Regions from separate parts of the Cobetia sp. 3AK genome, predicted to be linked through region 2. Evidence: predicted binding sites of a transcription regulator. Region 2 holds the regulator's gene; the other holds the start of a gene.
What was found. The regulator LexA, encoded in region 2, represses DNA repair genes until DNA is damaged. The targets are predictions, from matches to a motif close to TACTGTNTANNTANACAGTA.

Region 1 (9,658 bases), on a different contig from region 2:
GCTTCCGCGGGACACTCCGGCTCGCACAGAGCGCAGTCGATGCACTCGTCCGGGTTGATGACCAGGAAGTTGGGGCCTTCATAGAAGCAATCGACCGGGCAGACCTCCACGCAGTCAGTGTATTTGCAGCGGATGCAGTTCTCGGTGACGATGAATGCCATCTGGGTCTCCTGACGCGGGTCGGCGTCTCTCGTAGGTCGTGGTCCAGCGCCACTCTGTGCCGTCTGAGCGGCATCTTGAGTTTCAGGTTATAAGCGGCGCGAGTGTTATAAGGCGTTATTCTAGTGGCGCTCTGCCGCCCTCGCAATCAGCGTGGGCGGATCGTTTTGGAATGGTGCTATGCCCATCGCGCACTGTCGAGTGTCGGCAGGCGCATGGTGTCATGCGACTTGTCAGTCGACTCACTCCGCCGCTTACTGGATCTTGCGCCATTCATAGATGAGTTCCAGTGCCCGCTTGGGGCTCAGGTCATCCGGGTCCAGCTGGGTCAAGGCTTCGACGATCGGGTGAGGCGGTGCCGCGAAGAGATCATTCTGCTGCGGTACTGGCTGGCCGAGTGCATCTTCACGGGCAACCTGCGGACGATCGACCTCCTGCTGCTCGAGACTGGTCAATTTCTCACGTGCACGCAGGATGACGTTCTGCGGGACCCCGGCCAGCTGGGCAACCTGCAGGCCATAACTCTGGCTTGCCGGCCCCTCCTCGACACGGTGCATGAAGACGATGCCATCGTCATGCTCTGCGGCGGTCAGGTGAACGTTGGCCACGCCATCGACGTGCTCGGGGAGTGCCGTCATCTCGAAATAATGGGTCGCGAACAGCGTGAAGGCGCGCGTGCGGGCCAGGTGCTCGGCGCTTGCCCAGGCCAATGACAGGCCATCGAAGGTCGAGGTGCCGCGACCGATCTCATCCATCAGCACCAGACTCTCGTCGGTGGCGTTGTGCAGGATGCTGGCAGTCTCGGTCATCTCGACCATGAAGGTCGAGCGGCCACCGGCCAGGTCATCCGAGGAGCCGATACGCGTGAAGATGCGATCCAGCGGGCCGATGCAGGCGCGAGCGGCGGGTACGAAGCTGCCGGTATGCGCGAGCAGTGCGATCAGCGCGGTCTGACGCATGTAGGTGGATTTACCGCCCATGTTGGGGCCGGTGATCACCAGCATGCGGCGCGCATCGTCAAAGCGCACGTCGTTGGGCACGAAGGGGTGGTCGCTGACATGTTCCACCACAGGGTGGCGGCCGCCTTCGATGTCGATTCCCGGCGTGTCGCTGAGCTGCGGGCGGACGAAGTCCAGTGCGGCGGCGCGATCAGCAAAGGCGGTGAGCACATCCAGTGACGCCAGGGCGCGTGCCGTCTGCTGCAGGCCATCCAGTTCGGTATTCAGGTCATCCAGAAGGTGCTCATACAGCAGCTTCTCGCGGGCCAGCGACTTGGACTTGGCCGACAGCGCCTTGTCCTCGAATTCCTTGAGTTCCGGGATGATGAAGCGCTCGGCATTCTTGAGCGTCTGGCGGCGGATGTATTCCGGCGGAGCTTCCGCTGACTGGGAGCGCGGCAGCTCGATGAAGTAACCATGCACGCGGTTGTAGCCGACCTTGAGGTTGCTGATGCCGGTGCGCTCACGCTCACGGGTCTCGAGGGCCACCAGATACTGACCGGCGTTCTCGGAGAGGCCGCGATACTCGTCCAGCTCATCGTCGTAGCCATCGGCGATCACCCCGCCATCGCGCAGCACGACCGGCGGATTCTCGATCAGCGCTTCGCTGAGCATGGCCGAGAGGGCGGGGAACAGGCGGATGCCATCGCGCAGGTCATCGATGGCACTGCCTTTCTCGACGCTGGCGAGCACGGCACGCAGCTCTGGCAGTGTATTGAGGCCATCACGCAGGCGCGCCATGTCCCGCGGGCGGGCGCTGCGCAGTGCAACACGCGCCAGGATGCGCTCCACATCGCCGATCCGCTTGAGCAGGCCTTGCAGTTCGAATGGGTAGTCGCCCTCCATCAAGCGCTGCACTGCCGCCTGGCGCTGGCCGATCTGGGTCTGATCGCGCAGCGGGCGGTTGAGCCAGCGCTTGAGCAGGCGTGAGCCCATCGCGGTGGCAGTCACGTCCAGCACACTGGCCAGCGTGTTGTCGCTGCTGCCGCCCAGGTTGGTGTCGATCTCGAGGTTGCGACGGCTGGCGGCATCGATCACGACCGAATCGTCGCGACTCTCCACGGCCAGCGCCGTCACGTGGGGCAGACCGGTGCGCTGCGTGTCACGCGCGTAGTCGAGCAGGGCACCAGCAGCGGTGACCGCGCAGGTCAGATGACTGCAACCGAAACCATTGAGGTCCTGAACGCCGAACTGATCGCACAGCAGGCGCAACGCGGTCTCATGGTCGAAATGCCAGTCGCTCTGACGGGTCAGGCCCGGGCGTGAGGCAAGACTGCTTGGCAGTTCACGACTCTCGCCGACCATCAGCTCGGCGGGTGACAGACGCTGGATCTCGGCCAGCAGTTCTTCATCGCCATTGACTTCCAGTACGCTGAAGCGTCCTGAGGAAAGCTCCAGTGCCGCCAGGCCCCAGGTCTCACCGTCTCGATGCAGCGCCACCAGCAGATTGTCACGGCTGGCATCCAGAAGCGCCTCGTCATGCAGGGTGCCCGGTGTGACGATGCGCACCACCTTGCGCTCGACGGGACCCTTGGTGGTCGCGGGGTCGCCGATCTGCTCGCAGATGGCCACGGATTCGCCCATTTTCACCAGGCGTGCCAGGTAACCCTCGGCGCTGTGATAAGGCACCCCTGCCATGGGAATGGGGGAGCCGCCGGAGCTGCCACGTGCCGTCAGGGTGATATCGAGCAATTGCGCGGCTCGCTTGGCGTCCTCATGGAACAGCTCATAGAAGTCGCCCATGCGATAGAACAGCAGCACACCGGGGTGCTCGCGTTTGATCTTCATGTACTGCGCCATCATCGGCGTCATCTGGGGCGCGCTGTTCTTGGCCATGGCCATGGACTTCCTTGACTGCACTGCAATGGGAAAAAGACGCACATGCGAGAACACGGCATGCGGGATGCGCGATATTCTACGGACTGGCGCGGCCGGCTCCAATGCCTGTGATGCCTCCTGCTCGCTTCCCTTTTCCTCAGACCACTTCTAGAAAGGAGTTCGTTCATGGCCCGATTGACGGATACGACGTCCGAGGCACCGGATGCGAATGCACTGGCCGAGCAGCTGCAGGCGCTGGCATTGGCGCGCGGAGTCCAGATCACTGCTGCAGAGTCATGCACCGGGGGTGGCGTGAGTGCCGCGATCACGGCGATTTCCGGTAGCTCCGGCTATTTCGAGGCGGGCTATGTGACGTACTCGAATGCTGCCAAGCGGCGTCTGCTCGGCGTCAGCGAAGCATCGCTCGCGGACTTCGGGGCAGTCTCCGAGGCCGTCGTGCGCGAGATGGTCAAGGGAGCGTGTCGTGACAGCGGTGCCGAATTGGGGGTGGCAATCAGTGGTGTGGCGGGTCCGGGAGGCGGCAGTGAAGAAAAGCCCGTGGGGACGGTGTGGCTGGCATGGGGCAGTGAGGCGCGACAGCAGGCGCGGTGTTTCCACTTTCCGGGAGACCGCCAGGCCGTGCGCGACGCCGCCGTGAGGGTGGCATTGCAAGGCTTGATCGAATGCGTGGAAGCCTGGCAGGGCTGAACTGGTGAGGCTCGAGACGCATGCAACCCTCTGCGTTGAGACTGCTGCCTGAAAAAGCGCATCACCGGACTGGCAGAACGATGAAACATGCGGCATCATACTGTCCATGTATACAGGGTTTTGCCATGACAGCCCAGCCGCTAGGCTGACAGTCTCTGCATCACCCGAAGCTTGAGAATTTCCTATTTCAGGTGGTTGCCCATGCGGCGCCGCCGTTCGACAGGAGGCCACATGGCACAGGACGACAATCGTACCAAGGCGCTGAACGCGGCGCTGTCCCAGATCGAGCGCCAGTTCGGCAAGGGCGCCGTCATGCGCATGGGCGATGCCCCGCGTGTGGCCATCCCGTCGGTATCCACCGGGTCTCTGGGCCTGGATATCGCGCTCGGCATCGGTGGCCTGCCTTTCGGTCGAGTGGTCGAGATCTACGGTCCGGAATCCTCGGGCAAGACGACACTGACGCTCTCGGTCATCGCCCAGGCCCAGAAGCAGGGCAAGGTGTGTGCCTTCATCGATGCCGAGCACGCGCTGGATCCGTCCTACGCCGAGAAGCTGGGCGTCAATCTGGACGAGATGCTGGTCTCCCAGCCGGATACCGGTGAGCAGGCACTCGAGATCGTCGACATGCTGGTGCGTTCCGGTGGTGTCGACGTCATCATCGTCGATTCCGTGGCAGCCCTGACGCCGCGTGCCGAGATCGAGGGTGAGATGGGTGACTCCCACGTCGGCCTGCAGGCGCGTCTGATGTCCCAGGCGCTGCGCAAGGTGACGGGCCACATCAAGAATGCCAACTGCATGGTAGTGTTCATCAACCAGATCCGCATGAAGATCGGGGTGATGTTCGGTAGCCCGGAAACCACCACCGGTGGTAACGCGCTGAAGTTCTACTCGAGTGTCCGTCTCGACATCCGTCGTACCGGCTCCGTGAAGTCCGGCGATGAAGTCACCGGTAACGAGACTCGCGTCAAGGTCGTGAAGAACAAGGTCGCGCCGCCGTTCCGCCAGGCCGAGTTCCAGATTCTCTACGGCAAGGGCATCTACCACGCCGGTGAGGTCATTGATCTGGGCGTGCAGTGTGGTCTGGTCGGCAAGGCAGGTGCCTGGTACAGCTACCAGGGCAGCAAGATCGGTCAGGGCAAGGCCAACTCCGCCCAGTATCTGGAGGACAACCCCGCGATCATGGAAGAGATCGAGAGCCAGATTCGCGCCCAGCTGCTGGCTTCTCCGGAAACCAAGGAAGAGGCCAAGGAAGAAGTGGTCGCCGAAAATGAAGATGATCTGGATCTCGATTGAGACCTGCTCGAGAACGTGTTCATTGAGCGCTGATTTCAGCGCCTTTCAGTGATCTGCAGCGCCCGCCCCGTTTTCGGTGGCGGGCGCTGTGCGTTTTGCACCGGGGATTTCGCCATCTCGGGTGCCCCTCCAGAAAGGAGCGCCAACATGCACGATCAGGAAAGAGAGACCGCCGGGCCAGACTATCAGCCCCTCGATGTCGGCGCGATGACGCCGCAACGGCGTGCCCGCAATGACGCCATCGCACGTCTGGCACGCCGCGAGCACAGCCGTCGCGAGCTGCACGACTATCTCAAGGAGCGCGACTACCTGCAGACCGTCAGCGATGATGCGCTGGCGGAGCAGTCCGCGAGTGGCGAGGAGGGCGCCGAGACGCGCTTGAGTCGTGATGAGGTCGAGCTGCTGATCGAGGAAGTGCTGGAGCGTCTGGTCGAGGAAGGCCTGCAATCCGATGAGCGCTTCGCCGCCAGCTTCCTGCGGACACGGGTGCTGAGGGGGCAGGGCCCCAGGCGTATCCAGCAGGAGTTGCGCCAGCGTGGCATCGACAACGAGACGTCAGGTGCCGTGATGCGTGCTGCCTGTGATCCGGTGCCTGATGCCTTCGGACATGTTGATGCGGTGGACTTCTTCGAGCTGGCGCGCGAGACGTTGGCAAGGCGCTTTTCCTCAGCGGGCGAGGGTCACAAGGAGCGTGCGCGCCGAGAGCGCTTCCTGCTCCAGCGCGGCTTCGACTACGAGCAGTTGCGCTACGCCATGGAGTCCGCCTGGACGGAAGACGAGGCGTGAGGCCAGCCATTGCCCAGGCAATGGCTCGGAACGCGCAAACCGGTCACTCAAGCCATTTCCCCCCCTTTAGCTTGCGCGAACAGGCGTTATACTAGGTCGTCTTGCGACGGCACGGGGCAGGCGCCTTCTTTCATGCTTTTCATTGCACCTCCATGCATTCCCACATGGATGAACATGCAAAAACCATGCGGAAGTCATGCAGAAGAAGACCCCCGGAGCGTCTTTACGCACATCGCTACGGAACCTCTATGAAAAGCGCAGAAATCAGAAACGCCTTCCTGACCTATTTCGAGAAGCAGGGGCATACCATCGTTCCCACCAGTTCTCTGGTGCCGAACAACGACCCGACCCTGCTGTTCACCAACGCCGGCATGGTGCCCTTCAAGGATGTCTTCCTGGGCCGTGATCCGCGTGGCTACAGCCGTGCCACCTCCGCACAGCGCTGCGTGCGCGCCGGCGGCAAGCACAATGACCTGGACAACGTCGGTTACACCGCACGTCACCACACTTTCTTCGAGATGCTGGGCAACTTCAGCTTCGGTGACTACTTCAAGCGCGAAGCCATCCAGTTCGCCTGGAAGTTCCTGACCGAAGAGCTGGGCCTGCCGAAGGAGAAGCTGTGGGTCACCGTGCACGTCAGTGATGACGAAGCCCGTGACATCTGGTTCAACGAGGTCGGCATCGATCAGAACCGCTTCTCGCGTCTCGACGAGGACAACTTCTGGCAGATGGGCGACACCGGCCCCTGTGGCCCGTCTTCCGAGATCTTCTATGATCACGGTGAAGACGTCGCCGGTGGCCCGCCGGGCAGCCCGGACGAAGATGGCGACCGCTACATCGAGATCTGGAACCTGGTCTTCATGCAGTTCGATCGTGATGCCGAAGGCACGCTGAACCCGCTGCCTAAGCCGTCCATCGATACCGGCATGGGGCTGGAGCGCGTCGCGGCCGTGATGCAGGGCGTGCACTCCAACTACGAGATCGACCTGTTCCAGAATCTGCTGGCGGCGGCGGCCGAGATCATCGGTCACGACAACATCACCACTCCCTCGCTGCGCGTGGTGGCGGATCACATCCGTTCGTGTGCCTTCCTGATCGCCGATGGCGTGCTGCCGTCCAACGAAGGGCGTGGCTACGTGCTGCGCCGCATCATTCGCCGTGCCGTGCGTCATGGTCACAAGCTGGGCGCGCGCGGCAGCTTCTTCTACAAGCTGGTCGCGGCGCTGGATGCCGAGATGGGCGATGCCTATCCGGAACTGCGCTCTGCGCGTGAGCAGATCGAGCGTGTGCTGCTCAAGGAAGAGGAGCAGTTCGCGCGTACGCTGGAGCACGGCATGAAGCTGCTCGAGGAGGCCATCGCCGAGCTGGATGGCAATACCCTCGACGGCGAAACCATCTTCAAGCTCTACGATACCTACGGCTTCCCCTACGACCTGACCGCCGACATCTGCCGCGAGCGCGAACTGATCCTCGATGAGGCCGGTTTCGAGGCCGCGCTGGAAGCTCAGCGTGAGCGTGCACGTGCTGCCAGCAATTTCGGGGGCGACTATTCCGCCAACCTGACGCTGGAAGGCGAGACGCAATTCACCGGCTATGATCACCTCGAGGGTGAGGCGACCGTCACCGCGCTGTTCGACAGCGAAGGCAATGCGCTCGAGCGTCTCGAGGCCGATACCAAGGGCATCGTGGTACTCGATACCACGCCGTTCTATGGCGAGTCCGGTGGTCAGGCGGGCGATACCGGTTATCTGCATCTGGAGGGCGGCCGTTTCCAGGTCAGCGATACCCAGAAGCAGGCCGGACATCATCTGCATCACGGTGTGCTGATCGAAGGTTCGCTCGCGGTGGGCGACGCGGTGCGTCCGCAGGTCGATGCAGACCTGCGTGCTGCCTCCGTGCGCAACCACTCCGCCACGCACCTGCTGCATGAAGCGCTGCGCCAGGTGCTGGGTGAGCACGTCCAGCAGAAGGGCTCGCTGGTGACGGCCGAGCGCCTGCGCTTCGACTTCAGTCACTTTGAGGCGATGACCGCAGAACAGCTCTCCGAGGTCGAGCGCATCGTCAATGTGCAGATTCTCGCCAACGCCGAGACCACCATCGAGTTCATGACTCTCGATGAAGCCAAGGCGCGCGGCGCGGCGGCACTCTTCGATGCCAAGTATGGTGAGCAGGTCCGCGTGCTGACCATCGGTCAGAATGCCTTCTCCATCGAGCTGTGTGGCGGGACTCACGTCAGGCGCAGTGGTGACATCGGTCAGATGCACATCATCGCCGAGACTGGCATCGCCTCCGGCGTGCGCCGTATCGAAGCCATCACTGGCCGTGCGGCACGTGATTTCCTGCTGGCGCAGGAAGCGACCCTGACTCGTCTGGGCGAGCGCCTCAAGGCCAAGCCGGAGCAGGTCGAGGAGCGTGTCACCAGTCTGCTTGAGCGCAACCGCGGTCTCGAGAAGGAGCTTGAGCGTCTGAAGGCCAAGCTGGCGTCCGCCTCTGCCAGTGACATGCTGAGCGACATCGCGGATGTCCAGGGGCTCAAGGTGCTGGCCAAGCAGGTCGAAGGCGTCTCCGGCAAGGAGTTGCGTGGCCTGATGGATGACCTGAAATCCAAGCTGGGTTCCGGCATTCTGGTGCTTGGCGTCGCGGATGGTGACAAGGTCAGCCTGATTGCGGGCGTCACCGATGATCTGACCTCGCGCATCAAGGCGGGTGATCTGGTGCGTCACGTGGCTGAGCAGGTCGGTGGCAAGGGCGGTGGTCGTGCTGACATGGCGCAGGCCGGTGGCAGTGATGCCGCATCGCTTCCCGGGGCACTGGCCGGCGTGCCAGCCTGGGTAGACGCCCAGCTGGGGTAAGAAGACAAGATGAAGGCCGGGCTTCTCGTGAGGAGACCCGGCCTCTTTTTGGGCCCGCATGAGTCTCATGTGGGGACAACGCAAACGGACACGGATAACGGAAACGCACATGGCGCTATACGTTCAGAAGTTCGGAGGCACTTCGGTCGGCTCGGTGGAGCGGATCAAGGCCGTCGCCGAGAAGGTCAAGCGATTCCGCGACGAAGGCCATCAGGTTGTCGTGGTCGTCTCAGCCATGAGTGGCGAGACGAACCGACTGATCGGTCTCGCCAGCGAGATCAACGATGACCCGACGCCGCGCGAAATGGACATGCTGGTCTCTACCGGTGAGCAGGTGACCATCTCCCTGCTGGCCATGGCACTGCAGAAGATCGGTGTCGACGCGACCTCCTATACCGGCGCTCAGGTAGGCATTCGTACCGATAGCGCGCACACCAAGGCGCGTATCCAGCGCATCGACACCGATGACCTGCGCGAAGACCTCGATGCTGGCAAGGTCGTGGTGGTCGCTGGCTTCCAGGGGGTCGATGATGAAGGCAATATCACGACACTGGGGCGCGGTGGCTCGGACACCACCGGCGTCGCCCTGGCGGCAGCCCTCAAGGCGGACGAGTGTCAGATCTATACCGATGTCGATGGTGTCTACACCACTGATCCACGTGTGTGCTCCAAGGCACGTCGTCTGGAAACGGTGACCGTCGAGGAAATGCTGGAAATGGCGAGCCTTGGCTCCAAGATCCTGCAGATCCGTTCGGTGGAATTCGCCGGCAAGTACAATGTTCCCCTGCGTGTGCTGTCTTCCTTCGAGGATGGCCCGGGTACCCTGATCGTCGCTGAGGAAGAAGACAACATGGAAGAACCGCTGATCTCCGGCATTGCCTTCAATGTCAACGAAGCCAAGCTGACCCTGCTCAACACGCCGGACATTCCGGGTGTCGCCTCCAAGATTCTGGGCCCGATCGCCGATTCCAACATCGAGATCGACATGATCGTCCAGAACGTCTCCCCGGACGGCAATACGACCGACTTCTCCTTCACGGTGGC
Region 2 (9,658 bases):
CAAGCCGATGGTCTCGAAGATGCGCCGGTTGTACATCCGTGACGGATTCTCCACCGCGATGCTGGTGAAGATGGCGTTGGGGATGTAGAGCGGACGCATGTCGAAGGTGCGGATGCGCGTCAGCCGCCAGCCGATGTCCTCGACGGTGCCCTCGATCTCGCGGTCCGGCGAGCGAATCCAGTCACCGACCTTGAACGGGCGGTCGAGATGGATCATCAGGGCACCGAAGAAGTTGGCCAGCAGATCACGCGCGGCGAAGCCCACCGCGATACCGCCGACCCCACCGAAGGCCATCACGCCGGACAGTGACACACCGAGATTCTGCAGGATGGCCAGACCCACCAGCACGATCACGACGGCACGCAGCAGTTTGCTGATCGCCGAGGCCGTGGTGGCATCCATCGCATTGACGTTGGTGCCGGGCGGTGGCGTGGTACGCAGCGACTCGAAGCGCTTGATCATGCGAATCAACGCCCAGGCCAGCGCCAGCAGGGTGATGATCTGGCGCACCGTGCCCAGATAGGCCTCCAGGCTGCCGGGCGCGAACTGATGGGCAAGAATATCCAGCGCGACCAGCGACCCCATGCTGTAGAGCCACAGAGACAGCGGATGGCGCAGCCCATGCAGCAGCGCGTCATCCCACAGGTTGCGACTCTTCTCGGCATGCACGGCCAGGCGACTGAGCAGAATGCGCTCGCTCAGATGCAGCACGACCACGGCCACCAGCACCAGGGCGAGGTTGATCCCCCAGAGTGGCAGACCGAAGGTCTGCTCCACCCAGTTGCGCAGCGGCTCGACCCAGTGATTGATCATCTCTTCGGCAGGCGCCGCCAGCTTGTCGGCAGCCGCCTCGGTGGCGGATTTCTCAGCCATGTGGAGTCCTTGGGTGACGTCTGGAGGAAAAGCCCCTCAAGGCTGGCTCATTCAGCCAAGCCCGATGGCATGGCCACCTGCTCGAGCGGCTGACTGGCCGCCAGCGCCTCGAGACGTGCATGGGTACGCCGCCAGCGAGACAGCCCCGCAAGGCCCTCGAGCGTCGGGCGGGCGCGCCCGTAGCGCAGACGCGCCTGACGCTTGCCGGCATTGCGCTGCTCATCCCCATCGAGGCTGTCGAGCACGGCACGTGCGGCGGCGGGATCATTGCACACCAGCGCCATGTCGCAGCCGGCATCCAGTGCCAGACGAGCGCGCACTTCCGGCTCGCCCTCGGCCACGGCAGCCGCCATGCCCAGGTCATCGGAGAAGATGGCACCCTTGAAACCGAACTCCTCACGCAGCAGTCCCAGCCAGCTTGGCGAGAAGCCGGCGGGGCGCGCATCGAAGTCGGGATAGATGACATGAGCCGGCATCACGCCACCCAGGCGATCCGCCAGCGCCGCGAAGGGCTTGAGATCATGCTCGCGCAGCTCGCGGAAGGGGCGGGGGTCGATCACGCGCTCGCGGTGGGTATCCGCCGCGATGCCACCATGACCGGGATAATGCTTGCCGACCGCTGCCATACCAGCTTCGCGCAGGCCCTCGATGAAGGCGGTCCCGACGGCAATCACGTCCTCGGGAGTCGTCCCGAAACTGCGGTCGCCGATGATGGTGGAACCCGCGACATCGATATCCAATACCGGCGCGAAGGTGATGTCGCAGCCAATGGCGGCCATCTCCATGCCCAGCAACCAGCCGGCGTCACGGGCAAACCCGAGCCCTGACGACTGGGCATCATCACCGCAGCCGTCACAGTCACGTCCCAGGCAGCAATGTGCCAGGGCGCGCATCGGCGGCAGGCGGGTCACGCCTTCGCGCAGCCGTTGCACCCGTCCGCCTTCCTGATCGATGGCGATCAACAGATGTGGATTGACGCGGCGGATCTCACCGCACAGCGCCAGCACCTGCTCGGGAGAAGCACAGTTGCGCGCAAACAGGATGACGCCGCCGACGGCGGGGCGTGCCAGTAGTTCACGTTCGTCAGACGTGAGGGTATGCCCCTCGACGTCGAGCATTACGGAGCCCAATGGCTGTGTCATGACATCCTTCCTGTCCATGGCCTGCTGGCCGTGTCATGCGCTGCAAGGCATGGCACGCACGGCAGGGTTTCATGTCGTTACGGGGCTCGGCAGCCTGGAAGACAAGCCTCAGGACAGGCGGCCGGCGCGAGGAAAGGCGCAATTCTAGCCGACTGAGCGCGACTCGAACAGTCGCGAGCACCAGCCGCCAGGCAACGCAGCGTCAGGCGTGCAACAGCACTGGCGTTCCGGCCGGCGCATGCCGGTAAAGGCACAGCAGATCCTCATCGCGCAGACGAATGCACCCATGGGAGGCCGGGGTGCCCATCGGCTCGCTGGACGGCGTGCCATGGAAGTAGATGTAGCGCCGCAGGCTGTCGACGCGCTGTCCCGCCGCGTTGCGGCCACGGTTGATGCCGGGCTCACGACCGCTGAGCCACAGGATACGCGTCAGGATCCAGTCGCGTTCGGGGTGCTCGGCGGCCAGTCGAGGCGTGAACACCTCTCCCGTGAAGCGCCGCCCACGATAGACGGCACCACGCGGATTGCCCTCCCCGATCGCGGCGCGAACCACATGCCAGCCGGTCGGCGTGCAACCGCTGCCATCGAGCTCGCCGATACCGTTGAGGCCGCTGGAGATCGCACAGGCATGCACCAGCGTGTCAGGGTCAGCCGCGGGGGGCGGCGCATCACGACTGCCACTGGGCGCGTCATTGCGTATCTCGAGACGCTGGCGGGTGAGATCCACGCAGACCCAGCAAGCCATCAGCTGGCCGCCTGGGTGACCGCTTCACCATCTCCGAGCGAGGCCGGCAGCGGAGCCGCCATCGCCGCCACCACCACCGGACGCATGTGCTGGATCAGCTCGCGCACACTGGTGTGATGGCCGTATTCGGCCTCTTCGATATCGCGCAGTGCGTCCAGTCCCGAGAAGGTGAAGATCACGCTGCCGAGCATGAAGTGCAGACGCCAGAAGCGCTCGTTGTCTGGCAGGTCCGGCGTCGCAAGCTTCAGGAGCTCGGCGAAGCGGCTGAAGACCGTGCCGTAATGCTCGCGAATGTAGCGGCGCATGTGGCCCTGCCCCTGGGTATAGGCAAGCCCGAGCAGGCGCATGAAGGTACGCAGGCTGTTGCGCTCGGCCGGCACCTCAAGCACCGTGCGCGCCATCACTTCCAGCAGCGTTTCCAGCGGCACCTGACGACCGGCATGCTGCTGCTCGACACTGTCGAGTGCCGCATGGAAACGCTCGCTGAAGGGGTCGAGATAGCGGGCGAACACTGCCTGGATCAATGACTTCTTTGAGCCGAAGTGATAATTGACCGCCGCCAGGTTGACCTTGGCCTTGCTGGTGATATTGCGCAGCGAGGTTTCGGCGAAGCCTCGCTCGGCGAACAGGACCTCGGCGGTATCGAGGATACGGGTAACGGTATCGGTCTGGGCCATGGGCGGATGCCTTGTCAGGTGATCAATCACGAGGGGGCACGGGAGTCCTTGTCCCCCCGGACAACGGCAAGGCCGTGGCCCGGGGGGCGACTCTTCTCATGCAGGTCAATCAAACGACATGTCGGTCTTCACGCACCGCGTGTCAGGCAGCGACTCCGAGGCGGAGGCTGCCACGAGCCGTATCCCGAGCACAGGACAGACGCACAGGACACACAGGGCCTGTGTACCGGTAGCCGGATGCGCCCGACGAACATTCGTTTGAAACAAGATAATTCTAGCTGTCCATGCCATGACTGGCAATTGCTGGTTGTTTCAAACACTCGACAGCCAAGACCGGCAGGACGCGCATTCACGCGGGACATTCGGGGACGGGATGGTCATGGGGCGTCCCGGACACCCGCTGTCTCGCGTCAGCATGTCGATGTCGACGAAGATGCCGGCAACGTTGCTGCCAAAGCACCCACGATGCCTTGCATGACCGCCATGACTGGATACAATGACAGTTGTATGGATGCACACCCCGTGCCGTCAGCTCAGATGCCGCCCAGGCCAAAGGCAATGCCCATGACTCAGCCGCTTACTCCGCGCCAGCAGGATGTCTTCGATTTCATCATCAAGACCATCAAGTCCTCAGGCTATCCGCCAACGCGTGCCGAAATCGCCCAGGCACTGGGCTTTCGCTCACCGAATGCCGCGGAAGAGCATCTGCGTGCCCTGAAGCGCAAGGGAGCCATCGAGATGGTGCCGGGCACCTCGCGGGGCATCCGCGTGCCGTCTCTGGCAGAGGCGGAAGAGGATAGCGAGCAGGGCCTGCCGGTCATCGGGGAAGTGGCCGCTGGCAGCCCTATCCTGGCCAGCCAGCATATCGATCGCCATTGCCCGCTGCCCAGTGACTACTTCTCGCCTGCCGCCGACTATCTGCTGCGCGTGCGCGGGGTCTCGATGAAGGATGTCGGCATTCTGGAAGGTGACCTGCTGGCCGTGCACCGCACGAGCAGCGTGCGTGACGGACAGATCGTGGTGGCGCGTCTGGGAGATGAAGTGACGGTGAAGCGCTTCCGTCGCGATGGCCATTACGTATGGCTGGAAGCCGAGAACGAGGACTTCGCTCCCATCAAGGTGGATCTGCGCACGGACAGCCTGGAAATCGAGGGCCTCGGCGTGGGCGTGATCCGCGATGGCGGCCTGCACTGATCTCAAGGCTCGCAGGCAGTCTGACCTCACAGCGCTGACGCGCAGATGACGATTGTCGCCATCAGGGCATCCACGAAAAAACCCGCCGATTGGCGGGTTTTTTCGTGACAGGCAGACATGCGGGAAGTGCTCAGTGCACCATGCCTTCCGACTGCTCGTCTTCATCATCCTCGCCATCCCACAGGCGGGTGCGGGTGATGGCGTGGTCGATCATCTCACGCGCGACCTCGAAGCGATTGTCACGCAGCAGATCGGCAGCTTCATCGGAGATGCGGATACTGAGAAGTGGCTCACCTTCACTCTCGGCGGCACGCAGGATCACTTCCCCATCTTCCATTTGCACGATTTCAAGTACGGCGGGATCGGACACGTCATTCCTCCTGCACGGCATCCTGAGGATACCGGCGTCGTTGTGATCGTCAGCTTGACGGCGGGCAGGCCCTGCGACTTGCAGTCACTGGCGACAATGCAGAAAAAAGTACGACCACAGCCAGAGCCATGGTCGTACCGGAGAATGCAGGGCTTGCCACAATGCCGCCAGTCTAGCACCCGTCATGCCAGGGCGTCACCTGAATGACAGGTGCGTGACATGCCAGCGCCTTCGGGTCAGGCAAGGCGCGACGCTACCACTCCACATTCGACTCGCGAAGGTGTGACAGCAACGCCTTCATGGCGCTGACTGCCGTGGCGAGACGCTCTGCCAGAGGCGCATTGGCCGCCGCGGCGATGATGAGACCATCGCCACGCGCCTGGCCTTCCTCACGCCGGGCAGCACCGCCCTCTTCATGCAGACGCGTGATATCGGCCACCAGCTGGCTCAACCAACTGTCCGGCTGCGCCTGCAGGCTTCGCAACTGCTCGATTTCCGCCACGGGAGTCGGCGGTGTGGCCAGCCGCTCGCGCCAGCCGACCTCAGGCCAGCGTGCCGACGCGGCGCACTCCTCGATCAACGAGGCCAATGCCAGCTCCATCAACGCCAGCGCCCCTTCCTCACCGGCCATGCGCCGTGCGACGGCATGCTCATCACGCGTCGCGACGGCCGTCTGCTCCAGCAGCAACTCGGCCTGATACAGCAGTTGATTGGTGCGGCCACGCTGGCTCATCAGCTCTTGGCTCCCTTGCGCTTGTCCTCGACGACCCAACGGCCGTTGTCGAAGGTCGCCTTCCACCCCGTCGCCTTGCCATCCTCGTCCGTCATCACGAACTGCTCCTTGGCCTTGCGCGAGAAACGAATCTGCGTCGGGCGGCCATCGGGGTCTTTCTCCGGCGCCTTGAGGATGAAGTGATACTTCTCCGGCAGCTCGTCGGCATGCGCCTTGAGCTCGCTGACCAGCGGCGGACGCGTCTCGCGATTCTTGGGGAACTGACTGGCGGCAAGGAACAGGCCACTGGCGCCATCACGCAGCACGTAGTGATCCTCGACCTTCACGCAGGCAAGTTCCGGCATGGGGATCGGGTCCATCTTCGGCGGCGCGACCTCCCCGGACTTGAGCAGCTTGCGGGTGTTCTTGCAATCCTCGTTGGTGCAGCCGAAGTACTTGCCGAAACGCCCGGTCTTGAGCTGCATGTCGGCACCGCACTTGTCGCACTCGATCACCGGTCCATCGTAGCCCTTGATGCGGAACTGACCCTGCTCGACTTCATGTCCCACGCAGTCCGGGCTGTTGCCGCAGACGTGCAGCTTGCGCTGCTCGTCGATCAGATAGCTGTCCATGGCCGTGGCGCAGATCGGACAACGGCGCTTGGCACGCAGTGCATCGGTCTCGGCATTCTCATCCGCGTCAGCGGCGACCGCCTCATCCCCCGGCAACAGGTCGATGGTGGTCTTGCAGCGCTCCTTGGGCGGAAGGTTGTAACCGGAGCACCCCAGGAAGACGCCGGTGGAGGCGGTACGGATCTGCATCTCGCGACCACAGGTCGGGCAGGCGATATCGGTCGGCACCGGCTGATTCGGGCGCATGCCCTCTTCTGACTGGGCGTGATCCAGCTCGGCCTTGAACTCGGCGTAGAAGGCATCCAGCAGCTCGCGCCAGTTGCGCTGACCATTGGCCACCTCATCGAGGTAGTCTTCCATGCGCGCGGTGAAGCCGAAGTCCATCAGGTCCTTGAAGGATTCACTGAGACGATCAGTGACGATGTCACCCAGCTTCTCGGCATAGAAACGCCGATTTTCCAGCGCCACGTAACCACGATCCTGAATGGTCGAGATGATGGCCGCATAGGTCGAAGGACGGCCGATGCCGCGCTTCTCCAGCTCCTTGACCAGACTGGCTTCGGTGTAACGCGCCGTCGGCTTGGTGAAGTGCTGCTGCGGGTCCAGCTCGACCAGCTCCAGCACCTCGCCGATGGCCAGGTCCGGCAGTGACTGGTCCTCTTCCTTCTTGCCCGCCGGCTTCATCACGCGGGTATAACCGTCAAACTTGAGCACCCGGCCCTTGGCGCGCAGCTCGTAGCCATCGACCTCGATGGTCAGGGTCGAGGACAGATACTCCGCCGGCACCATCTGGCAGGCGACGAACTGACGCCAGATCAGCTCATACAGACGCTCCGCGTCACGCTCCATGCCGGTGAGGTCCGTCGCGCGACGCGCCACCTCGGAGGGACGGATCGCTTCGTGAGCTTCCTGGGCGCCTTCCTTGCTGGAGTAGACGTTGGCGGCCTGCGGCAGATAGTTGTCGCCGAATTCCTCAGCGATGAAGTCCCGCGCGGTGGCCACCGCGTCCGCCGACAGATTGGTCGAGTCGGTACGCATGTAAGTGATGTAACCGGCCTCGTAGAGGCGCTGCGCCATCATCATGGTCTTCTTGACCGAGAAGCCGAGACGACTGCTGGCCGCCTGCTGCAGGGTCGAGGTGATGAAGGGGGCATTCGGCTTGGAGCGGGTCGGCTTGTCTTCGCGATTGGAAATCGCGAGCCGAGCGGTACGCAGCGCCGCGATGCGATCCAGCGTTTCCTTCTCGCTGGTCGGACGGAAGGCCTTGCCATCCTGACGCGCCAGTTCGAAACGGATCGCCTCGCCGCTGGTCGCGGCAAGCTCTGCGTGCACATCCCAGAATTCTTCCGGAATGAAGGCACGGATCTCACGCTCACGCTCGACGATCAAGCGCACGGCAACCGACTGCACTCGACCGGCCGACAGCCCACGGGCCACCTTGGCCCACAGCAGCGGCGAGACCATGAAACCGACGACACGATCCAGATAGCGACGCGCCTGCTGAGCATGCACGCGGTCCATCTTCAGATCGCCCGGCTCATCGAAGGCCGCCGTGATCGCCTTCTTGGTGATCTCGTTGAACACCACGCGCTTGTAGCGGGTATCGTCGCCACCGATGGTCTCGCGCAGGTGCCAGGCAATCGCCTCACCTTCGCGGTCCAGATCCGTCGCGAGATAGATGGTGTCGGCCTTCTCGGCCAGGCGCGTCAGCTCGGAGACGACCTTTTCCTTGCCGGGCAGGATCTCGTAATGCGCCTCCCAGCCGTTCTCCGGGTCTACCCCCATGCGACGGATGAGCTGCGTCTTGGCCTTCTTTTCCTTGTGAGCCGCCTTGGCTTCCGGCGACATCTTGCGCGTCTCGGCTGCCTGACGGGCACGCTCCTTGGGATCGGTGGCCTGCTTGCCGCTACCGCTGGTCGGCAGATCGCGGATATGCCCGACACTCGACTTCACCACGAAGTCGTTGCCGAGATACTTGTTGATGGTCTTGGCCTTGGCAGGCGACTCGACGATCACCAGTGACTTGCCCATGGTTGCTCGCATCTCCTGGCCGGCGCTGACTGCACCGGCGAATGACTCGTAGCGCTGGGTTTTATCCCAGCCTAAAAATGCGCCTACCCTACCCCAGCATTTCAGCGCTGACCAGCAATGTTGCCAGCACCACGCCATGTGGGTGGTGGCAGCGGACATCACACACCACCCCGAATCTCGAGAATCGACGCCCGAGGCATGACGCGGTCATCGACCGGCACCCGGACCTGCCAGACCCGCCAGGTGCATGTGTCGCCATGACGACAGGCAAGCCATGACTATATATAAGTGGCCTTTTCACGATTCGTCACATCAGTGTGGCATTACTGACACAGGCAGTGGCAGGCCTGCGGGTCAACGTAGATGCCATCCTCACAGCCGGGGCCTCTCGGATCACGCCATGTCTGACTGGCCATCAGCCTGACGCCAGCGCTTGTGAAGACGCAAGTCATGTCGCTACCATCGCCGCCATGGCAGCCGAATCACTCACGCGCTACCACACCAATCAACCACGACACTCGACAGGCTCCCTTTACGTCGTCAATGTAGTAAAATGACAACACAAACCGCCTGACCCCTCACGCAAGTGTTCAAGGAGTATGTTCTCATGCCGCACGCGTTCAACGGCCCGATCCGCCGCACCAAGATTGTCGCCACACTCGGTCCGGCCAGTGACAAGCCGGGCGTCCTCGACGCGATGATCCGTGCCGGAGTGGATGTGGTTCGCCTCAACTTCTCTCACGGCAGCCCCGAAGACCACCGCATGCGTGCCGAGGCCGTCCGTGCCGCCGCCGCCGCCCAGGGCCGCAGCGTCGCCGTGCTGGGTGATCTGCAGGGTCCGAAGATCCGCATCGCCCGCTTCAAGGACACCGCTGTCCAGCTTCAGGAAGGCCAACCGTTCATCCTGGACATCGGCCTGGGCCGCGATGAAGGTACCGTCGAGCGTGTCGGCTGCGACTATCAGCAGCTGGCCGATGACGTGGTCGCCGGCGACGTTCTGCTGCTTGATGACGGTCGCGTGGTGCTCGAGGTCAACGAACTCAAGGGCAACGAGATCCACACCACCGTCAAGGTGGGTGGCAAGCTGTCCAACAACAAGGGCATCAACAAGCAAGGCGGTGGCCTGTCCGCCGAGGCGCTGACCGAGAAGGACAAGGCAGACCTCAAGACCGCCATCGACATCGGCGTGGACTATCTGGCCGTCTCCTTCCCGCGCAGTGGCGCCGACATGCAGCTGGCACGTGAGCTGCTGGGCGAGGAAGGTCGTGACATCGGCCTGATC

Region 1: recA (recombinase RecA) is a predicted target of LexA. The motif match lies at 3,782-3,801, and genes of this name have one in related genera.

The regions. Positions count from the first base shown of each region.
Region 1 covers NZ_JARWKR010000007.1:139,064-148,721, forward strand. The annotation lists gene fdxA (ferredoxin FdxA) at 1-161, opposite strand, end outside; gene mutS (DNA mismatch repair protein MutS) at 414-2,993, opposite strand; gene QD228_RS11900 (CinA family protein) at 3,162-3,683, shown strand; gene recA (recombinase RecA) at 3,915-4,976, shown strand; gene QD228_RS11910 (regulatory protein RecX) at 5,124-5,762, shown strand; gene alaS (alanine--tRNA ligase) at 6,011-8,614, shown strand; gene QD228_RS11920 (aspartate kinase) at 8,724-9,658, shown strand, end outside.
Region 2 covers NZ_JARWKR010000001.1:287,650-297,307, forward strand. The annotation lists gene QD228_RS01230 (mechanosensitive ion channel family protein) at 1-873, opposite strand, end outside; gene nagZ (beta-N-acetylhexosaminidase) at 921-2,015, opposite strand; gene QD228_RS01240 (L,D-transpeptidase) at 2,218-2,760, opposite strand; gene QD228_RS01245 (TetR/AcrR family transcriptional regulator) at 2,760-3,437, opposite strand; gene lexA (transcriptional repressor LexA) at 4,002-4,631, shown strand; gene QD228_RS01255 (hypothetical protein) at 4,762-5,001, opposite strand; gene QD228_RS01260 (DUF6586 family protein) at 5,255-5,734, opposite strand; gene topA (type I DNA topoisomerase) at 5,734-8,376, opposite strand; gene pyk (pyruvate kinase) at 8,984-9,658, shown strand, end outside.